DNA from 2 places in the Mesorhizobium sp. Ca11 genome. Region 2 is predicted to be linked to the other one. Evidence: riboswitches for the same ligand, from Rfam matches in the RefSeq annotation. Region 2 holds a riboswitch; the other holds the start of a gene.
What was found. A riboswitch is a leader RNA that binds a small molecule or an ion and turns the genes downstream of it on or off. The one in region 2 is predicted to bind S-adenosylmethionine.

Region 1 (7,730 bases), on a different contig from region 2:
AAGATCCGCGGCATTCTCGAAGGCTTTTCGGCTGAGGAGATCAAGGAATCGACCGAGGAGGGCGGCATCCATGTCGCCTGCGAGTTCTGCTCGACCCAATACGACTTCGACCCGGCTGAATTCGCGAAGTGAGCCCTCTTCCTTCTCCCCGTGAAACGGGGAGAAAGAGGCTGTCGCCGACGTCTAATTTACCGTGCGCCTTGTCCCCGGCATATCGAGCGAGAAAGCCGGAATGGCGATATCGAACGTCTCGCCGCGGCCGTTGCGCATCGTGTAGTGGCCGACCATGATGCCTGACGGCGTCGAGAGCGGGCAGCCCGAGGTGTACTGGTAACTGTCGCCGGGATTGAGTTCCGGCTGGTCGCCGACGACGCCGGCGCCGCGCACCTCCTCGACCCGGCCCTGGCCGTCGGTGATGTGCCAGTAGCGCGACACAAGCTGCACGAACTCGTCGGAGCGGTTGTCGATCGTCACCTGATAGCCCCAGACATAGCGGTTCTCGGACGGATCGGAGCGGTCCTCCAGATAGAAGGGCCTGACCAGCACTTCGATGTTGCGCGTCACTGCGCGATACATGGGCCACTCCGGTTGCCGCCGCGGAAAATATGTCACGCTCCGCTCTTGATAGACGCAGCGTCGACCATCCTGCCAGCCTTGTAAGTGCAGGTGCCGAAAAACAATGTCATTTAGGTGACACATCACAATGTTGGTGTGCACAAACCGTGCCGGGCGACTCGGGCGCTCTGTAACAGTTGAAACGGCCGCGTGCGGCCTAAAGCAATTCCAGGAAGGCGCGAGCGGTTAGGCTCGGCGCCTTCGCCGTAGCCTTCCGTCCGGAATTGCGTGAAAACAAGGAGATGGAGTGGGTCGCCGTTTGCGTGAAACGGTGAAACTCTCTATCGGGGGTGACCAGATCTCGATGGAACTGACTATCGCAGCCGGCCTGGCTTCGTCAGCGCTTCTTTCCTTCAATCTCGCCAGCATCCTGCTCGCCTCGTCGCGGCTGAAGCGGCGGCATGTCATCGCGCCGCCCTCCAGCGCGCGGCCGCCGGTCTCCATCATCGTGCCGTCGCGTGGCGTCGAGCCGTTCACGCCGGAGACCTTGCAGCGCGCCTTCTCTCTCGATTGGCCGCGCTATGAGCTGATCTTCTGCGTCGCGCATGCCGAAGACCCGGTGGTCAAGCTGATCGATGCGGCCATCGCACGCCACCCCAAAATTCCCGCGCGGCTGCTGATCGGCGACGATCGGGTCAGCGCCAATCCCAAGCTCAACAACTGCGTCAAGGGCTGGCAGGCGGCGCGGCACGATTGGGTGATCCTCGCCGATTCCAACGTGCTGATGCCGAGAGACTATGTCCAGCACCTGATGGCGGCATGGCGGCCGGATACCGGCCTCGTCTGCTCGACGCCGATCGGCTCGCGGCCGGACGGGTTTTGGGCCGAAGTCGAATGCGCCTTCCTCAACACGCTGCAGGCGCGCTGGCAGTATGCCGGCGAGGCGCTTGGCCTTGGCTTCGCCCAGGGCAAGAGCATGCTGTGGAACAAGCCGATGCTCGATGCCAATGGCGGCATCCAGGCTTTGGCCGCCGAGATCGCCGAGGACGCGGCGGCCACCAAGCTGGTCAACGGCCTGGGGCTCAACGTCAACCTCGTCGCCTCGCCGTTCGAGCAGCCGCTCGGCCAGCGCAGGCTCGCCGAGATCTGGTCGCGCCAGACGCGCTGGGCGCGGCTGCGGCGGGTTACCTTCCCACTGTTCTTCGCGCCGGAGATCCTGACTGGCGCTGCGGTGCCGCTGCTGCTGGCGCTGATTGCAGCGGCAAGCGCCGGCGTCAGCCTGCCCACGACGGCCTTGGGCGTGCTGGCGATCGCCTACCTGCCGGAATGGCTGCTGGCCTTTGCGAAGGGCTGGTATTTGTCGCCGCGCAGCATCATCGCGATGATCGTGCGCGATGCCCTGTTGCCGGCCATCTGGGCGCGCGCCTGGTTCGGCGGCGCCGTCGAATGGCGCGGCAACGCCATGATCATCCGCACCAAGGCGATGACCGAGCTGGAGGAGCTCGCCTAGAGCAATTCCAGGAAAAGTGTGAAACGGTTTTCCGTCCGGAATTGCGGCTCTGGAAGGCTCGGGCCGCGGCGTTCTCAGCCTTCTATTTTGCTGCCTTCAGCGCCTGTTCCACGTCTTCCAGCAGATCGTCGCTGTCCTCCAGGCCAACGGAGAGCCTCAGCGTGCCTGGCCCGATGCCGAGCTCGGCGCGGGCCTCGTCGCTCAGGTTCTTGTGCGTCGTCGTCGCCGGATGGGTGATCAGGCTCTTGGCGTCACCGAGATTGTTCGAGATCAGCACGATGTCGAGCGCGTTCTGGAAGGCAAAGGCCGCCTGCTTGCCGCCTTTGACGTCGAGGCAGATCAGCGTCGAGCCTCCCGACATCTGCTTCTGGACGATATCCGCTTGCGGATGATCGGCGCGGCCCGGATAGATGACGCGGGCGATCTCCGGCCGCTCGGCCAGGAAATCGGCGATCTTGCCGGCGCTCTCCGTCTGCTGGCGCACGCGTAGCGGCAGCGTCTCCAGGCCTTTGAGCAGCGTCCAGGCGTTGAAGGGCGACAGGCTCGGGCCGGTGTGGCGGAAATAGTCGTGCAGGTTCTCGTCGATCCACTTCTTGTCAGACAGGATGACGCCGCCCAGGCAGCGGCCCTGGCCGTCTATATGCTTGGTCGCCGAATAGACGACGATATGGGCGCCGAGCAGCAAGGGCTTCTGCTGCAGCGGCGTGGCGAAGACATTGTCGACGATCAGCCTGGCGCCGATCGAATTGGCGAGCCTGGCGACGGCGGCGATGTCGACCACCTCCAGCGTCGGGTTGGTCGGGCTTTCCAGGAAGAACAGCTTGGTGTTCGGCCTTACCGCCTTTTCCCAATTGGCGATGTCGGTTCCGTCGACCAGCGTCGCCTGGATGCCGTAGCGCGGCGCCAGCGTCTCGACCACCCAGCGGCAGGAGCCGAACAGGGCGCGCGCCGCGACGATATGATCTCCGGCCTTGGCGCTGCAGAGCAGCGCGGCGGTTACTGCGGCCATGCCGGAAGCGGTGGCGCGGGCGTCCTCGGCGCCTTCCAGCGCGCACATGCGCTTTTCGAACATGTCGACGGTCGGGTTGGCGTAGCGCGAATAGATGAAGCCCGGCTCTTCGCCCTTGAAGCGGGCTTCCGCCGCTTGCGCCGTCTCGTAGACATAGCCTTGGGTGAGATACATCGCCTCGGATGTCTCGCCGAAACCGGAACGCAACGTTCCGCCATGCACGAGTGCCGTCTGAGGTTTCCAGTTGCGCTTCTTGGTGCTCATAGCCCTGCTTTCAGACACAAAAAAACCGGCCGCGAAGTCGCAACCGGTCCATATAGCCTTGCGGCTCGACGGTCCTTTAGCGACTTGTTTAACGTGGCTGCAAGCCGACCGGCCAAATCACCACGGGATAACGACCCTTTAGACCCGCGCCGCGCTTGCGTCAATTGCCGGCTTCATTAAGAGGTTTGTACCAGCCCGGCGGCAAGAGTCTGCTTAGATCCTCGCCCGGCCTTGTGAACGGAGCCAGCCTTTGCGGCAAACAGGCATTCTTCCGGATCAGGACATCGCAGCGCTGTTCGAGGCGAAGGCGCTGAAGTCGCCGCGCGCGCTGGACGCCGACCAGATCCAGCCGGCCAGCCTCGATCTAAGGCTCGGCGACAAGGCGTTTCGCGTGCGTGCCTCGTTCCTGCCGGGTCCGGATCATCGGGTCGTCGACAAGCTCGAGCGGCTGAAGCTGCACGAGATCAGCCTTGCAGAGGGCGCGGTGCTGGAAACCGGCTGCGTCTATATCGTGCCGCTGCTCGAGAGCCTGGCGCTGCCTTCGAGCGTGTCGGCCTCGGCCAATCCGAAGAGCTCGACCGGCCGTCTCGACATCTTCACGCGCGTCATGACCGATCGCGGCCATGAGTTCGACAAGATTGCCGCCGGCTACCGCGGGCCGCTCTATCTCGAGGTCAGCCCGCGCACCTTCCCGATCGTCGTGCGCGCCGGCTCGCGGCTGTCGCAGATCCGCTTCCGCACCGGCAACGCGGTGCTCTCGGAGAATGAGCTGCGCGACCTTCACCGCGCCGAGATGCTGGTCGCCACCGAGCCGCCCAATATTTCAGGCGGCGGCATCGCGCTCTCCATCGATCTCGACGGCGACAAGGACGGCCTTGTCGGCTACCGCGGCAAGCACCACACCGGACTGGTCGACGTCGACAAGCGCGCCGCCCAGGATGTCGTCGATTTCTGGGAGCCGATCTACAAGAGCGGCGCCGGCGAACTGGTGCTCGATCCGGACGAATTCTATATCTTGGTCAGCCGAGAAGCTGTGCACGTGCCGCCGCTCTATGCCGCCGAGATGACACCCTTCGATCCGCTGGTCGGCGAGTTCCGCGTCCATTATGCCGGCTTCTTCGATCCGGGCTTCGGCCACTCCGCCGCCGGCGGCAGCGGTAGCCGCGCGGTGCTTGAAGTGCGCAGCCACGAGGTGCCTTTTATCCTCGACCACGGCCAGATCGTCGGCCGTCTCGTCTACGAGCATATGCTGAAACGCCCGCAGGCGCTTTACGGCACCGAACTCGGCTCGAACTATCAGGCGCAGGGCCTGAAGCTCTCCAAGCATTTTCGGGCAGCGCGGTGAGGTCCAAGTGGGGAGATGTCCGGAAGGGGACGCGCCGTCCCATCTGTTCTTCGTCATTCTAGGGCGGAGCAAGGAGCGAAGCGACGCGCGCAGACCCTAGAATCCATGCCGTGACGCCTGAGCGCCGCCACGGTGCCGAACGCTCACCAGCCAATTCCGCGAGAGAACTCGAACCATTCAGGATGATCTTCTGGAGCCTTGGCCGGTCTTGTGCCCGGGCATGCGGTGGGTAAGGTCATTGGCGACACCGAAATAGCGTGCCACCTTCTGGCTCGCGGTCATGTAAACATAGCCTGTCATGTTGCGATCTTAGCTGGCGCTGCGCCAACGGTTATTCTGGACGGCAGCAGTCTACGCCCAATGTCACGGCAGTCATTCTAGGGTCTGCGCGCGTCGCTTCGCTCCTTGCTCCGCCCTAGAATGACGAAGTGGAAGAGGCAGCTTCCTTCGCGCCCCTCTGGCCTGCCAGCCACCGGGAGATCGGCGCTACAGCGCCTTTACCGCCACCTTGACCGGCTTCTCGATCTCCAGCGGATTGCGCAGCGGCAGGCCGAAATCCGGCGCCTCGATCTCGAACATATCGCCGGCCTCGGTCCTGATGCCATCGGCGAAGGAGAGCGTCGCGGTGCCGAACATATGCACATGCACGTCACCCGGCTGGCGGAAGGCCGAATATTTGAAATGGTGGTGCTCGAGATTGGCGATGGTGTGCGACATGTTCGCTTCGCCCGACAGGAACGGCTTTTCCCAGAGCAGCTTGCCGTCGCGCCAGATGCGCGATGCGCCACGGATATCGGCGGGCAGCTCGCCGATCAGGATTTCGGGGCCAAACGAAGCGTTGCGCAGCTTGGAATGGGCGAGGAACAGATAGTTCACCCGTTCGGTGACGTGGTCGGAGAACTCGTTCGACAGCGTGAAGCCGACGCGGAACGGCGCGCCGTCATCGCCGATGACATAGATGCCGGCGATCTCCGGCTCCTCGCCGCCATCCTGCGCGAAGGCCGGCGACATCAGCGGCGCGCCGGGGGCCACCGCCATCGTGCCGTTGCCCTTGTAGAACCATTCCGGCTGCACGCCGACCTGTCCCTTGGCCGGCTTGCCGCCTTCGAGGCCCATGCGGAACATCTTCATGGAATCGGTGAGTTCCGCCTCGCCGCCCTCGCTGAGCTTCTTGTGCATGGAATCGCGCGTCGCCGCGGAACCGAGATGCGTCAGCCCCGTGCCGGTGAGGTGCAGATGCGCCGGGTCCGGATGGTTGATCGGCGAGACCAGCCTGCCCCTCTTATAGGCGGCATCGAGATCGACCGTCTCGCCATAGCCCTTGCGCTCGATCAATGCCTCGAGGCCCGTGCCTGTCCGCGCGGCCTCCATCGCCAGCGAATAGACGCTGCGCGCGCCGTTGATGACCCTGGTCTTGCCGCCGCCATTGCGGGCGACGACGCGGATCGTCTCGGCGTCGTCGAGGATCTGGGAGATCAGCATGTTTGAACCCTCTCTCATCTTGCCTGGCTGCCCGCGGGCAAACCTTGATCGGCGCGGCGCGGAGAAATCCGTGCCACGGTTGAAATTCTTCGTCCGGATTGCGCTCGCGAGCCCGGTCCTTGCCTGGACTTCTTGGCGCCGACGGGTTGCCGGCAGCTTCGCGATCTGAAACCCGTATGCCTCCTTAAGTCAGGTCTTCAGGCCTTGTTCTTGTTGTAGACGTCGAAGATGACGGCGCCGAGCAGCACCAGGCCTTTCACCACCTGCTGCCAGTCGACATTGACGCCCATGATCGACATGCCGTTGTTCATCACGCCCATGATGAAGCCGCCGACGACGGCACCGATCACCTGTCCGACGCCGCCCATTGCCGAGGCGCCGCCGATGAAGACGGCCGCGATGACGTCGAGCTCGCTGCCGAGACCGGCAGCCGGCACGGCCTGGCCGAGGCGCGCCGCGATGATCAGGCCGCCCAGCGCCGAGAGCACGCCCATATTGATGAAGACCAGCAGGGTCAGCCTTTCGGTGTTGATGCCCGAAAGCTGCGCGGCCTTGGCGTTGCCGCCCATGGCGTAGATCCGGCGGCCGATGGTCATGCGCTTGGTGACGAAGACGAACAGCGAGATCAGCACGCCCATCACCAGCAGCACGACCGGCAGGCCCCTGTAGCTGGCGAACTGGAAGACCAGGAACAGCGCCAGCGCGCTGCCCACCAGCGTCTTGACGACGAACAGCGGGAAGGGCTCCGCCTCATAGCCGTGACGCTCGCGCTTGCGCCGCGTCCTGAAGCCGAAATAGGCATAGGCGAGCACCGCGATGAGGCCGAGCACGACCGTCGTCATGTGCAGCGTCAGTCCGCTGCCGACGATCGTCTTGCCGGCGGCATTGACCGTCGGCGGGATCAGCGTCAGCGGGCCGATCACGTCCGGAATGAAGCCGGAACTCAGCGCCTTGAAGCTGTCCGGCAGCGGACCGACCGAGGAGCCACCGCCGAGCAGCGCCTGGCAGATGCCGCGGAAGATCAGCATGCCCGCCAATGTCACGATGAAGCTCGGTATCTTGTGATAGGCGATCCAGTAGCCTTGCGCAGCGCCGATGAGCGCCCCGACGATCAGGCACACGATCGAGACCACCAGCGGATTCGAGAATATCCCAAGCGGCCAGATCACCATCATCATCGCCGCCAGCGCGCCGATGAAGCCGGCGACCGATCCGACGCTGAGGTCGATATAACCGGCGACGATCACCAACAGCATGCCAAGCGCCATCACGATGATGAACGAGTTCTGCTGCACCAGATTGCTGAGATTCACCGGTTTGAACAGCGTTCCCGACGTCGTGTATTGGAAGAACAGCATGATGACGATCAGCGCGATGATCAGGCCGTATTCGCGCAGGTTCGTCGTCAGCGCCGAGACGGCGACGCGCGGACCCTGCTGCTTGACGTCCTCGGCGAGCCCGCTTTGCGGCGCGGGAGCGCTTTCTGTGCTCATGATGCTTTTCCTTCTCCGCGAACGATAGCGCGCATGATTTTTTCCTGGCTTGCGTCGCTTGCAGCCATTTCG
Region 2 (7,730 bases):
GGCACGACCGCGCGACTCGGCGCGTGCGCCATGTCGAGGCGCCGAAGGTCAAGGCGATCGACACGCTCGCCGCCGGCGATGTCTTCCACGGCGCCTTCGCCGTCGGCCTCGCCGAGGCCCTGCCCATGGAGGAAGCCCTGCGCTTTGCCAGCGCCGCCGCGGCGCTCAAATGCCTGCGCTTCGGCGGCCGCCTCGGCGCGCCGGATCGGGCCGAAACGCTGGCGATGATGGCGGCGCACTGGCCGCCAGCCCAGGGCTAGAACGCAAAAGTATCTCGGCTATTTCCGCGAAATCGGCACAAATGCTGGGGTTGGCGTAAGCCGCTCAACCTCGTCATTCCAGGGCGGAGCAGTCGCGAGGCGGCGTCGCGGAGACCCTGGAATCCATTCCGTGACCTGAGCCATGGAACGCGGCGGAGCAGAATTCTGCACCGCGACAGCGCTCGGAAGTCACGGAATGGATCCTCGGGTCTGCGCGGGTCGCTTCGCTCCTTGCTCCGCCCGTGGATGACGATCGCGATGGGCGTTTCGGCCAATCTCCAGCGCATGCGCCTGCCCAGGCTGACAGGTCAATCCACGCCAGAGAACGAGGGAAAAGCCTAAGGCTTGGCCGGGTGCTCGACCGCCTGGCGGCCAAAATCCGGCACATCGATATCCTGGCCGGCCTCGATGATCGAACGGCGGATTGCGCGGGTGCGGGTGAAGAGGTCGAACAGCTTCTCGCCGTCGCCCCAGCGGATCGCCCGCTGCAGTGAGGCCAGATCCTCCGAGAAACGCGCCAGCATCTCCAGGATCGCGTCCTTGTTGTGCAGGCACACGTCCCGCCACATGGTCGGGTCGGAGGCGGCAAGACGGGTGAAGTCGCGGAAGCCGGAAGCGGAATATTTGATGACTTCGCTCTTGGTCACCGCTTCCAGATCGTCCGCCGTGCCGACGATGTTGTAGGCGATGATATGCGGCAGATGCGAAACGATCGCGAGCGTCATGTCGTGGTGCTGCGGGTCCATCGTGTCGATGTTGGAGCCGCAGCGCTGCCAGAATTCCGAAAGCGTCTCGAGCGCGGCGGAATCGGTTCCCGGCAGCGGCGTGAAGATGCACCAGCGGTTCTCGAAGAGATCGGCAAAGCCGGCATCGGGTCCGGACTTTTCCGTGCCGGCCAACGGATGTCCGGGGATGAAGTGCACGCCTTCGGGCACATGCGGCTGCATTTGCGCGATGACGGAGGCTTTGGTCGAGCCGACATCGGTGAGGATGGCGCCCTTCTTCAGCGCAGGCGCGATCTCGGCCGCAACCTCGCCGGACGAGCCGACCGGAACCGAGACGATGACGAGATCGGCGTCACGCACCGCTTGGCTGGCGTCGGTGCTGTAAGAATCGCCAAGGCCAAGCTCCTCGGCGCGCTCGAGCGTCGAAGCGCTACGCGTCGCTATGGCGATATGGCGCGCCAGGCCCTCGCGGCGGATGACGCGGGCGAGCGACGAGCCGATAAGGCCGATGCCGACCAGCGCTATTTTCTCGAACATCGGTGATGCCATGGTGTCTAGCTTTTCAGGAAGGTCTTCAGCGCATCGATGACGCCGCGATTGGCTTCCTCGGTGCCGACGCTCATGCGCAGCGCATTGGGGAAGCCGTAGCCGGTGACGCGGCGCAGGATGTAGCCGCGCGCGCTCAGATAATCGTCCGCCGCCGCCGCCGAATGTTTCTTGCCGTCGGGAAAATGGATCAGCACGAAATTGCCGACGCTGGGCGTGACGCGCAGGCCGAGCCCGGTCAGCTCGGCGCTGAGCCAAGCCAGCCATTTCTCGTTATGCGCCACGCTGCGCTCGATATGGGCGCGGTCGCGGATCGCGGCGATGCCGGCCTCGATCGCTGTGGCGTTGACGTTGAAGGGGCCGCGAACGCGGTTGATCGCATCGACGATATGCGCCGGCCCGTACATCCAGCCGATACGCGCGCCGCCGAGGCCGAGCTTGGAGAAGGTGCGGGTCATCACCACGTTCTCGGAGCTGCCCGCCAGCTCGATGCCGGCCTCGTAGTCGTTGCGCCGCACATATTCAGCATAGGCCGCGTCGAGCACCAGGAGCACGTTCTTCGGCAATGCAGCGTGCAGCCGGCGCACTTCCTGGAACGGCACATAGGTGCCCGTCGGATTGTTGGGATTGGCGAGGAACACGATCCGCGTCGCCGGCGTCACCGCCGCGAGAATCGCGTCGATGTCGGCGCGCTCGTCGGTCTCCTTGACCGCCACCGGCTTGGCGCCCGCCGCCTGGATATAGATCTTGTAGACCATGAAGGCGTGCTCGGTGAACACGGCCTCGTCGCCCGGCGCGAGATAGGTCTGCGCCAGCAATCCCAGGATCTCGTCGGAGCCGTTGGAGCAGATGATGTTGGCCGGATTCAGCCCATGCACCTCAGCGATCGCCTCGCGCAGCCGCCGCGCCGTGCCGTCCGGATAGACATCGAGCTTCGCCGCCACCTCGCGCGCAGCCTCGATCGCCTTAGGCGAGGGCCCGAGCGGATTTTCGTTCGCCGACAGCTTGTAGACTTTCGTCACGCCGGCCGGCGCGTTGCTTTTTCCCGGCACATAGGCCTCGATGTCCATGATGCCCGCGCGGGGCGTCGGACGGGGCTGATCCTGCTTCATGTCACAAATCCGTCGAGAAGGCCTTCAAGGCCGCAGCGGAAATACAGGCCACGGGCTGGAATGTCGAGGGCCGGCGCCTGGCACCCGTATCCGGTCGCGAGGAGGCCACCCGTTGACGAAGCGCGGCGCTGGTCCTAGAAGGATTGCCAGACTCCCGTGGTGATTTGGCCGGTCGGCTTGCAGCCACGTTAAACAACTCGCTAAAGGGCCGTTTGCAACCTGTAACCGGCTTTGCGACGGCAATGCCGGTTTTTTATTGTCCGCTGCCGGCCGGACACCGCGTCGGGACGAGTCCGATGCGGGACAGGATGAGGACGGACATGGCCGCTCAGCGTGCTGCAAGAACCAACGACGAGGCCGACCATCCGTCGAGCCCGGTGCTGCGGTTCGGCCCGGACAAGCCGCTGAAGCTCGACGCCGGAACGCTGCTCTCGCCCTTCCAGATTGCCTACCAGACCTATGGCACGCTCAACGACGCGCGCTCCAACGCCATCCTCGTCTGCCACGCGCTGACCGGCGACCAGCACGTCGCCAACACCAATCCGGTGACCGGCAAGCCGGGCTGGTGGGAGGTTCTGATCGGCCCCGGCAGGATCATCGACACCAACCGTTTCTTCGTCATCTGCTCCAACGTCGTCGGCGGCTGCCTCGGCTCGACCGGCCCGGCCTCGACCAACCCGGCGACCGGCAAGCCCTACGGGCTCGACCTGCCGATCATCACCATACGCGACATGGTGCGCGCGCAGACGATGCTGGTCGATCATTTCGGCATCGAGAAGCTGTTTTGCGTGCTTGGCGGCTCGATGGGCGGCATGCAGGTTCTGGAATGGGCGGCGAGCCATTCGGAGCGCGTGTTCTGCGTCCTGCCCATCGCCACCGGCGCCCGCCATTCCTCGCAGAACATCGCCTTCCATGAAGTCGGCCGACAGGCCGTCATGGCCGATCCCGACTGGCATGGCGGCAAATATCTCGATTTCGGCAAGCGGCCGGAAAAAGGGCTCGCCGTCGCGCGCATGGCCGCTCACATCACCTACCTTTCGGAAGCCGCGCTCCACCGCAAGTTCGGCCGCAATTTGCAGGACCGCGAGGCGCTGACCTTCGGCTTCGACGCCGATTTCCAGATCGAGAGCTATCTGCGCCATCAGGGCATGACTTTCGTCGACCGCTTCGACGCCAATTCCTACCTCTATCTGACCCGCGCGATGGACTATTTCGACCTTGCCGCCGATCACGGCGGGCGCCTCGCCGACGCCTTCGCCGGCACCAAGACGCGTTTTTGCCTGGTTTCCTTCACCAGCGACTGGCTGTTCCCGACCGAGGAGAGCCGATCGATCGTGCATGCCTTGAACGCGGCGGGCGCTTCCGTCTCCTTCGTCGAGATCGAAACCGATCGCGGCCACGACGCCTTCCTGCTCGACGAGCCGGAACTGTTCGCGGCCATCAACGGCTTCATCGCCTCCGCCGCCCGCGCCAGGGGGCTAAGTCTATGACCCCGAACCGAAGGTCAGCGAACGCAAAAAGTCGCCGACTTTTCGGACCGGCATCATGCGCTATGCAGGAGGCGAAGCCATGAGCGTCAATCGCGCCCAGCGTGTCGACCTCGAGGTCGTCACCGATCTCATCCCGGCCAATTCGCGCGTCCTCGATGTCGGCTCGGGCGACGGACTGCTTCTGGAACTCCTGCAGGAGACCAAGCAGGTCGACGGCCGCGGGCTGGAACTGTCGCAGCGCGGCGTCAACGAATGCGTGGCGCGCGGCCTTTCCGTCGTCCAGGGCGATGCCGACAAGGACCTCGAATTCTATCCCGACAAGGGCTTCGACTTCGTCGTGCTCTCACAGACCCTGCAGGCGACCCGGAACCCGAAGCTGGTGCTCGACGAGCTGCTTCGTATCGGCAACCGCGCCATCGTCTCCTTCCCCAATTTCGGCCACTGGCGCGTGCGCTTCTCGCTGTTGGTCAAGGGCAGGATGCCGGTCACCAAGGACCTGCCCTACTCCTGGTACGACACGCCCAACATCCATTTCTGCACCATCCGCGACTTCGTCAACCTCTGCGAGGAACTCGGCGCGACCGTCGAGAAGGCAACCGCGCTCGACGCCAACGGCCAGAAGATCGGCCTGTCGATGCCCTGGTGGTTCTGGAATTTTTTTGGTCAGCAGGCGGTGTTTTTGCTGAGGCGATGACGGAAATTCGTTTCTTTCGTCGATCGCCGGCAGTGGTGGAAATCCCCCCGAATATTCTTTCCGAAATACGGGCGGGAATTCTCGTCTGCACATCGCCGCGCAGCGGTCATCTTGCAGGTTTGATGGTTTCCGCCGGGCTGGGCCATCCGCTGGAATGGTTCGGCGGCGACGTCTGCTGGAGCTGCCGGATTATCCGCGAGATCCCCGCGCCCAGCTACTGCGTGCGCTGACAGGGGCGGTCCTCTACCGGCGTCTATGCAATCAAGCTCTTTGCGAGTCAGTTCGCACAACTTGCCGATAAGATAACTCATCTGACAAATTCGCAGCGCATAATTGCATCCCGATAGTTTGACAGCATGCTGTTAGGACTATAGCCACTGGGTTGATCAACCGGTTGTGCCGCGATGGCTGAACATCCCACCTATTCTATCGTCTTGGAGATGGAAAATGCCAAATCCATCGACTGGGACGAGATTGGCCTTGGGCTGAAGGCCTTGGCGCGCGAGATCGCCCAGGCTTCCGCTACCGGATTTCCGAAGCCGAAGGTCATAATCTCGCACGGCGGCCTCGAAACTGACGCAGTCTCACTGCGAAGCAGTATCGGAGCTGAAGCGCCACAACTGGAGCAGGTTGCCGATCTGGCCTTCGCGGCGTTCCCTGGCGGCAGATATTACGACCTCAAGAACAACGGCATTCCCTCGTGCGAAGGGAGCGTCCTTGTTTTTCTCGATTCCGATACAGTTCCGGAACGGAACTGGCTCTCAACTCTGCTGAAACCCTTCGTCGACCAGCCTGAAACCATCTGTGTGAATGGACACACCTATCTTTCATACGATGACTTCTTCTCGCGAACCTTCGCGTTGATCTGGTTTTTCCCGATGGCTGAGGGAGACGAGAGATTCGCCTCGAAGCGTGCTCTCAACGCCAACAACATCGCCTTTCGGCATGACTGGATATCCAGTCACCCATTTCCAGTTCACAACGGCTTCAAGGTCTCGTGCACGTTGCTGATGCACCAGCTTTGGAGCGAAGGCCACAAGATAGTCAACGTGGACGCACGCGTTCACCACTACTCGCCGCGGGGCTGGGGGTTCTTCTTTTGGCGCGCGCTGGTAACCGGCAGGGACGCCGATCGAAAATTCGTCGAGCTTCATGCACCTGGCAGGGCTCGGCGTATCGTCAAATCCTTCACGCGCTGGGGGACTATGTCTTGGCGCACGATCCGGCGAGTGACAGGCCATGCGCGGCAGACCGGCATGCCGTTCTGGCAAATCCCGTTTGCTGTCATTGTCGGACTGGCGTTCTATACACTGGCGTTTTTCGGCCATTTCAGCCTGGCGGCCGGCCTTGTCCGCGACGAGGTCGAAATGGTGCCGGACTATATCGGGCACAGCTAGCGTCAATCTTTTCCCGCTAGCGAAGCACATCCCTAGCCTTGTGCGGATGCTCGACGCCGTCGACGAAGATCACGTCGGACTGCGAGCTCTGGGTGCGCAGCGAAAGGATCGCCTGATAGGCCGGTGAATTGTACCGGTCCCGCATATGCTGCCTGCCGGGGAATTCGATGACGATCAGGTGCCCGGGCCAAGGGCAAAACCGTCCGTTGGTTCCTGTTGGCGGGCCGCCTAATCAACAGGAAGGCCAGTTGTGTTGCCATCAGACCGCAATGTTGCGGAAAAACCGCTAATTTTGGCATTTCTCGGCCGGCCTGGCGTGACACAAAGGGGGGTTTTTTGTAGCGTCGGCCGCAAATCAGAGGTGGGACACGAAGATAGCCATCGGACCCATCCGACAAACGCTAGATCCGACCGGTGGTGGCAGCCCGATGTCGAGCCAGGACGTTCCGCTGATCTCAGTGATCACGCCAACCCATAACCGTCGCAGCCAGGTCGTGCGCGCGGTGGAAAGCGTTCTGGCGCAGACACTTACCCGCTTCGAGCACATTGTGGTCGACGACGGTTCGACCGACGGGACGGCCGCTGCGCTCGCCGAAATCCGCGACCCGAGGCTGATTTATGTCGGCGCCAAATGGCGCGGTGCAAATGCCGCGCGCAATGCGGGCATCGAGCGCGCGCGGGCGCCGGTCGTGACGTTTCTCGATTCGGACGACGTCTATCTGCCCGACCGGCTGGAACGGACGCTGGCGCGCTTCGACCAGAACCCCTCGCTCGAAGTCCTCATCAGCTCGTTCGTATCGCTGAAGGGCGGCCGCAGCACCAAATGCATCAATCGCGACGCCTTCCTCGACAAGAGCACGCTGCAGCGCGCCCTGGTCTCGCAGACCATCTTCATTGCCGGCTCGGCGATCACCGCAAGACGCGAGTCGCTGCTCGCGATCGGCGGCTATGACAGCGACATCACGCGCATGCAGGATCGCGAATTGCTGCTGCGCTTTGCCCAACGCGGCGGCGCCTTGCTGTCCGAGGATATCGACTGGAAGAAGTACAATTCGGAGAATTCGATCTCCGGCCGCCGCGACGGCTATGTCGAGGCCTATGCCAGTCTGATCGACAAGCATCCTTATATCGCCGACCGCTATCCCGACGTTCCGCCTTACATGATTGCGCGTCAGATCATCGCCGATATCCTCAAGGGCAGGTTGCCGCAGGCGTTTTCGGGCTATCATGCCAACCGGTCGTCCAAGTCGCTCGGCTACTCGCCCGCCGAACTCTTGCGCGGCTATGTCGTCGGCCGCCGCTGGCGGCGCGATTGCTACGATGAGTTCCGCGCCAAATACGGCGCCCGGGCGGTCTGAGAACCGCAAGACGGCTATCTGTCGAGTTCCGGGAAATAAGGATCGGAAAACCGCTGCCGCAGGCGCTCGCCCAGCAGGCAATCGACCGGCATCGCATCCTCAACGTGGAAGGAGCTGGCGTCTGTCAGGCCGCTGACTTCCTGGACCA

Region 1: linked by a shared signal. The riboswitch ahead of LB538_RS14280 (O-succinylhomoserine sulfhydrylase) and the one ahead of metX (homoserine O-acetyltransferase MetX) in region 2 are both predicted to bind S-adenosylmethionine.

What each region holds. Positions count from the first base shown of each region.
Region 1 covers NZ_JAIUHU010000007.1:27,732-35,461, forward strand. Annotated here, with positions in the region: gene LB538_RS14265 (Hsp33 family molecular chaperone) at 1-132, shown strand, start outside; gene apaG (Co2+/Mg2+ efflux protein ApaG) at 184-576, opposite strand; gene LB538_RS14275 (ceramide glucosyltransferase) at 920-2,065, shown strand; gene LB538_RS14280 (O-succinylhomoserine sulfhydrylase) at 2,148-3,338, opposite strand; SAM riboswitch at 3,395-3,472, opposite strand; gene LB538_RS14285 (2'-deoxycytidine 5'-triphosphate deaminase) at 3,589-4,683, shown strand; gene LB538_RS29170 (hypothetical protein) at 4,861-4,983, opposite strand; gene araD1 (AraD1 family protein) at 5,170-6,165, opposite strand; gene mmsB (multiple monosaccharide ABC transporter permease) at 6,363-7,658, opposite strand; gene mmsA (multiple monosaccharide ABC transporter ATP-binding protein) at 7,655-7,730, opposite strand, start outside.
Region 2 covers NZ_JAIUHU010000009.1:166,431-174,160, reverse strand. Annotated here, with positions in the region: gene LB538_RS18185 (sugar kinase) at 1-260, shown strand, start outside; gene LB538_RS18180 (prephenate/arogenate dehydrogenase family protein) at 599-1,534, opposite strand; gene hisC (histidinol-phosphate transaminase) at 1,540-2,643, opposite strand; SAM riboswitch at 2,790-2,867, shown strand; gene metX (homoserine O-acetyltransferase MetX) at 2,964-4,133, shown strand; gene metW (methionine biosynthesis protein MetW) at 4,213-4,827, shown strand; gene LB538_RS18160 (hypothetical protein) at 4,824-5,057, shown strand; gene LB538_RS18155 (glycosyltransferase) at 5,232-6,224, shown strand; partial or broken gene LB538_RS18150 (DUF1330 domain-containing protein) at 6,241-6,414, opposite strand; gene LB538_RS18145 (glycosyltransferase family 2 protein) at 6,653-7,582, shown strand; gene LB538_RS18140 (DUF1194 domain-containing protein) at 7,597-7,730, opposite strand, start outside.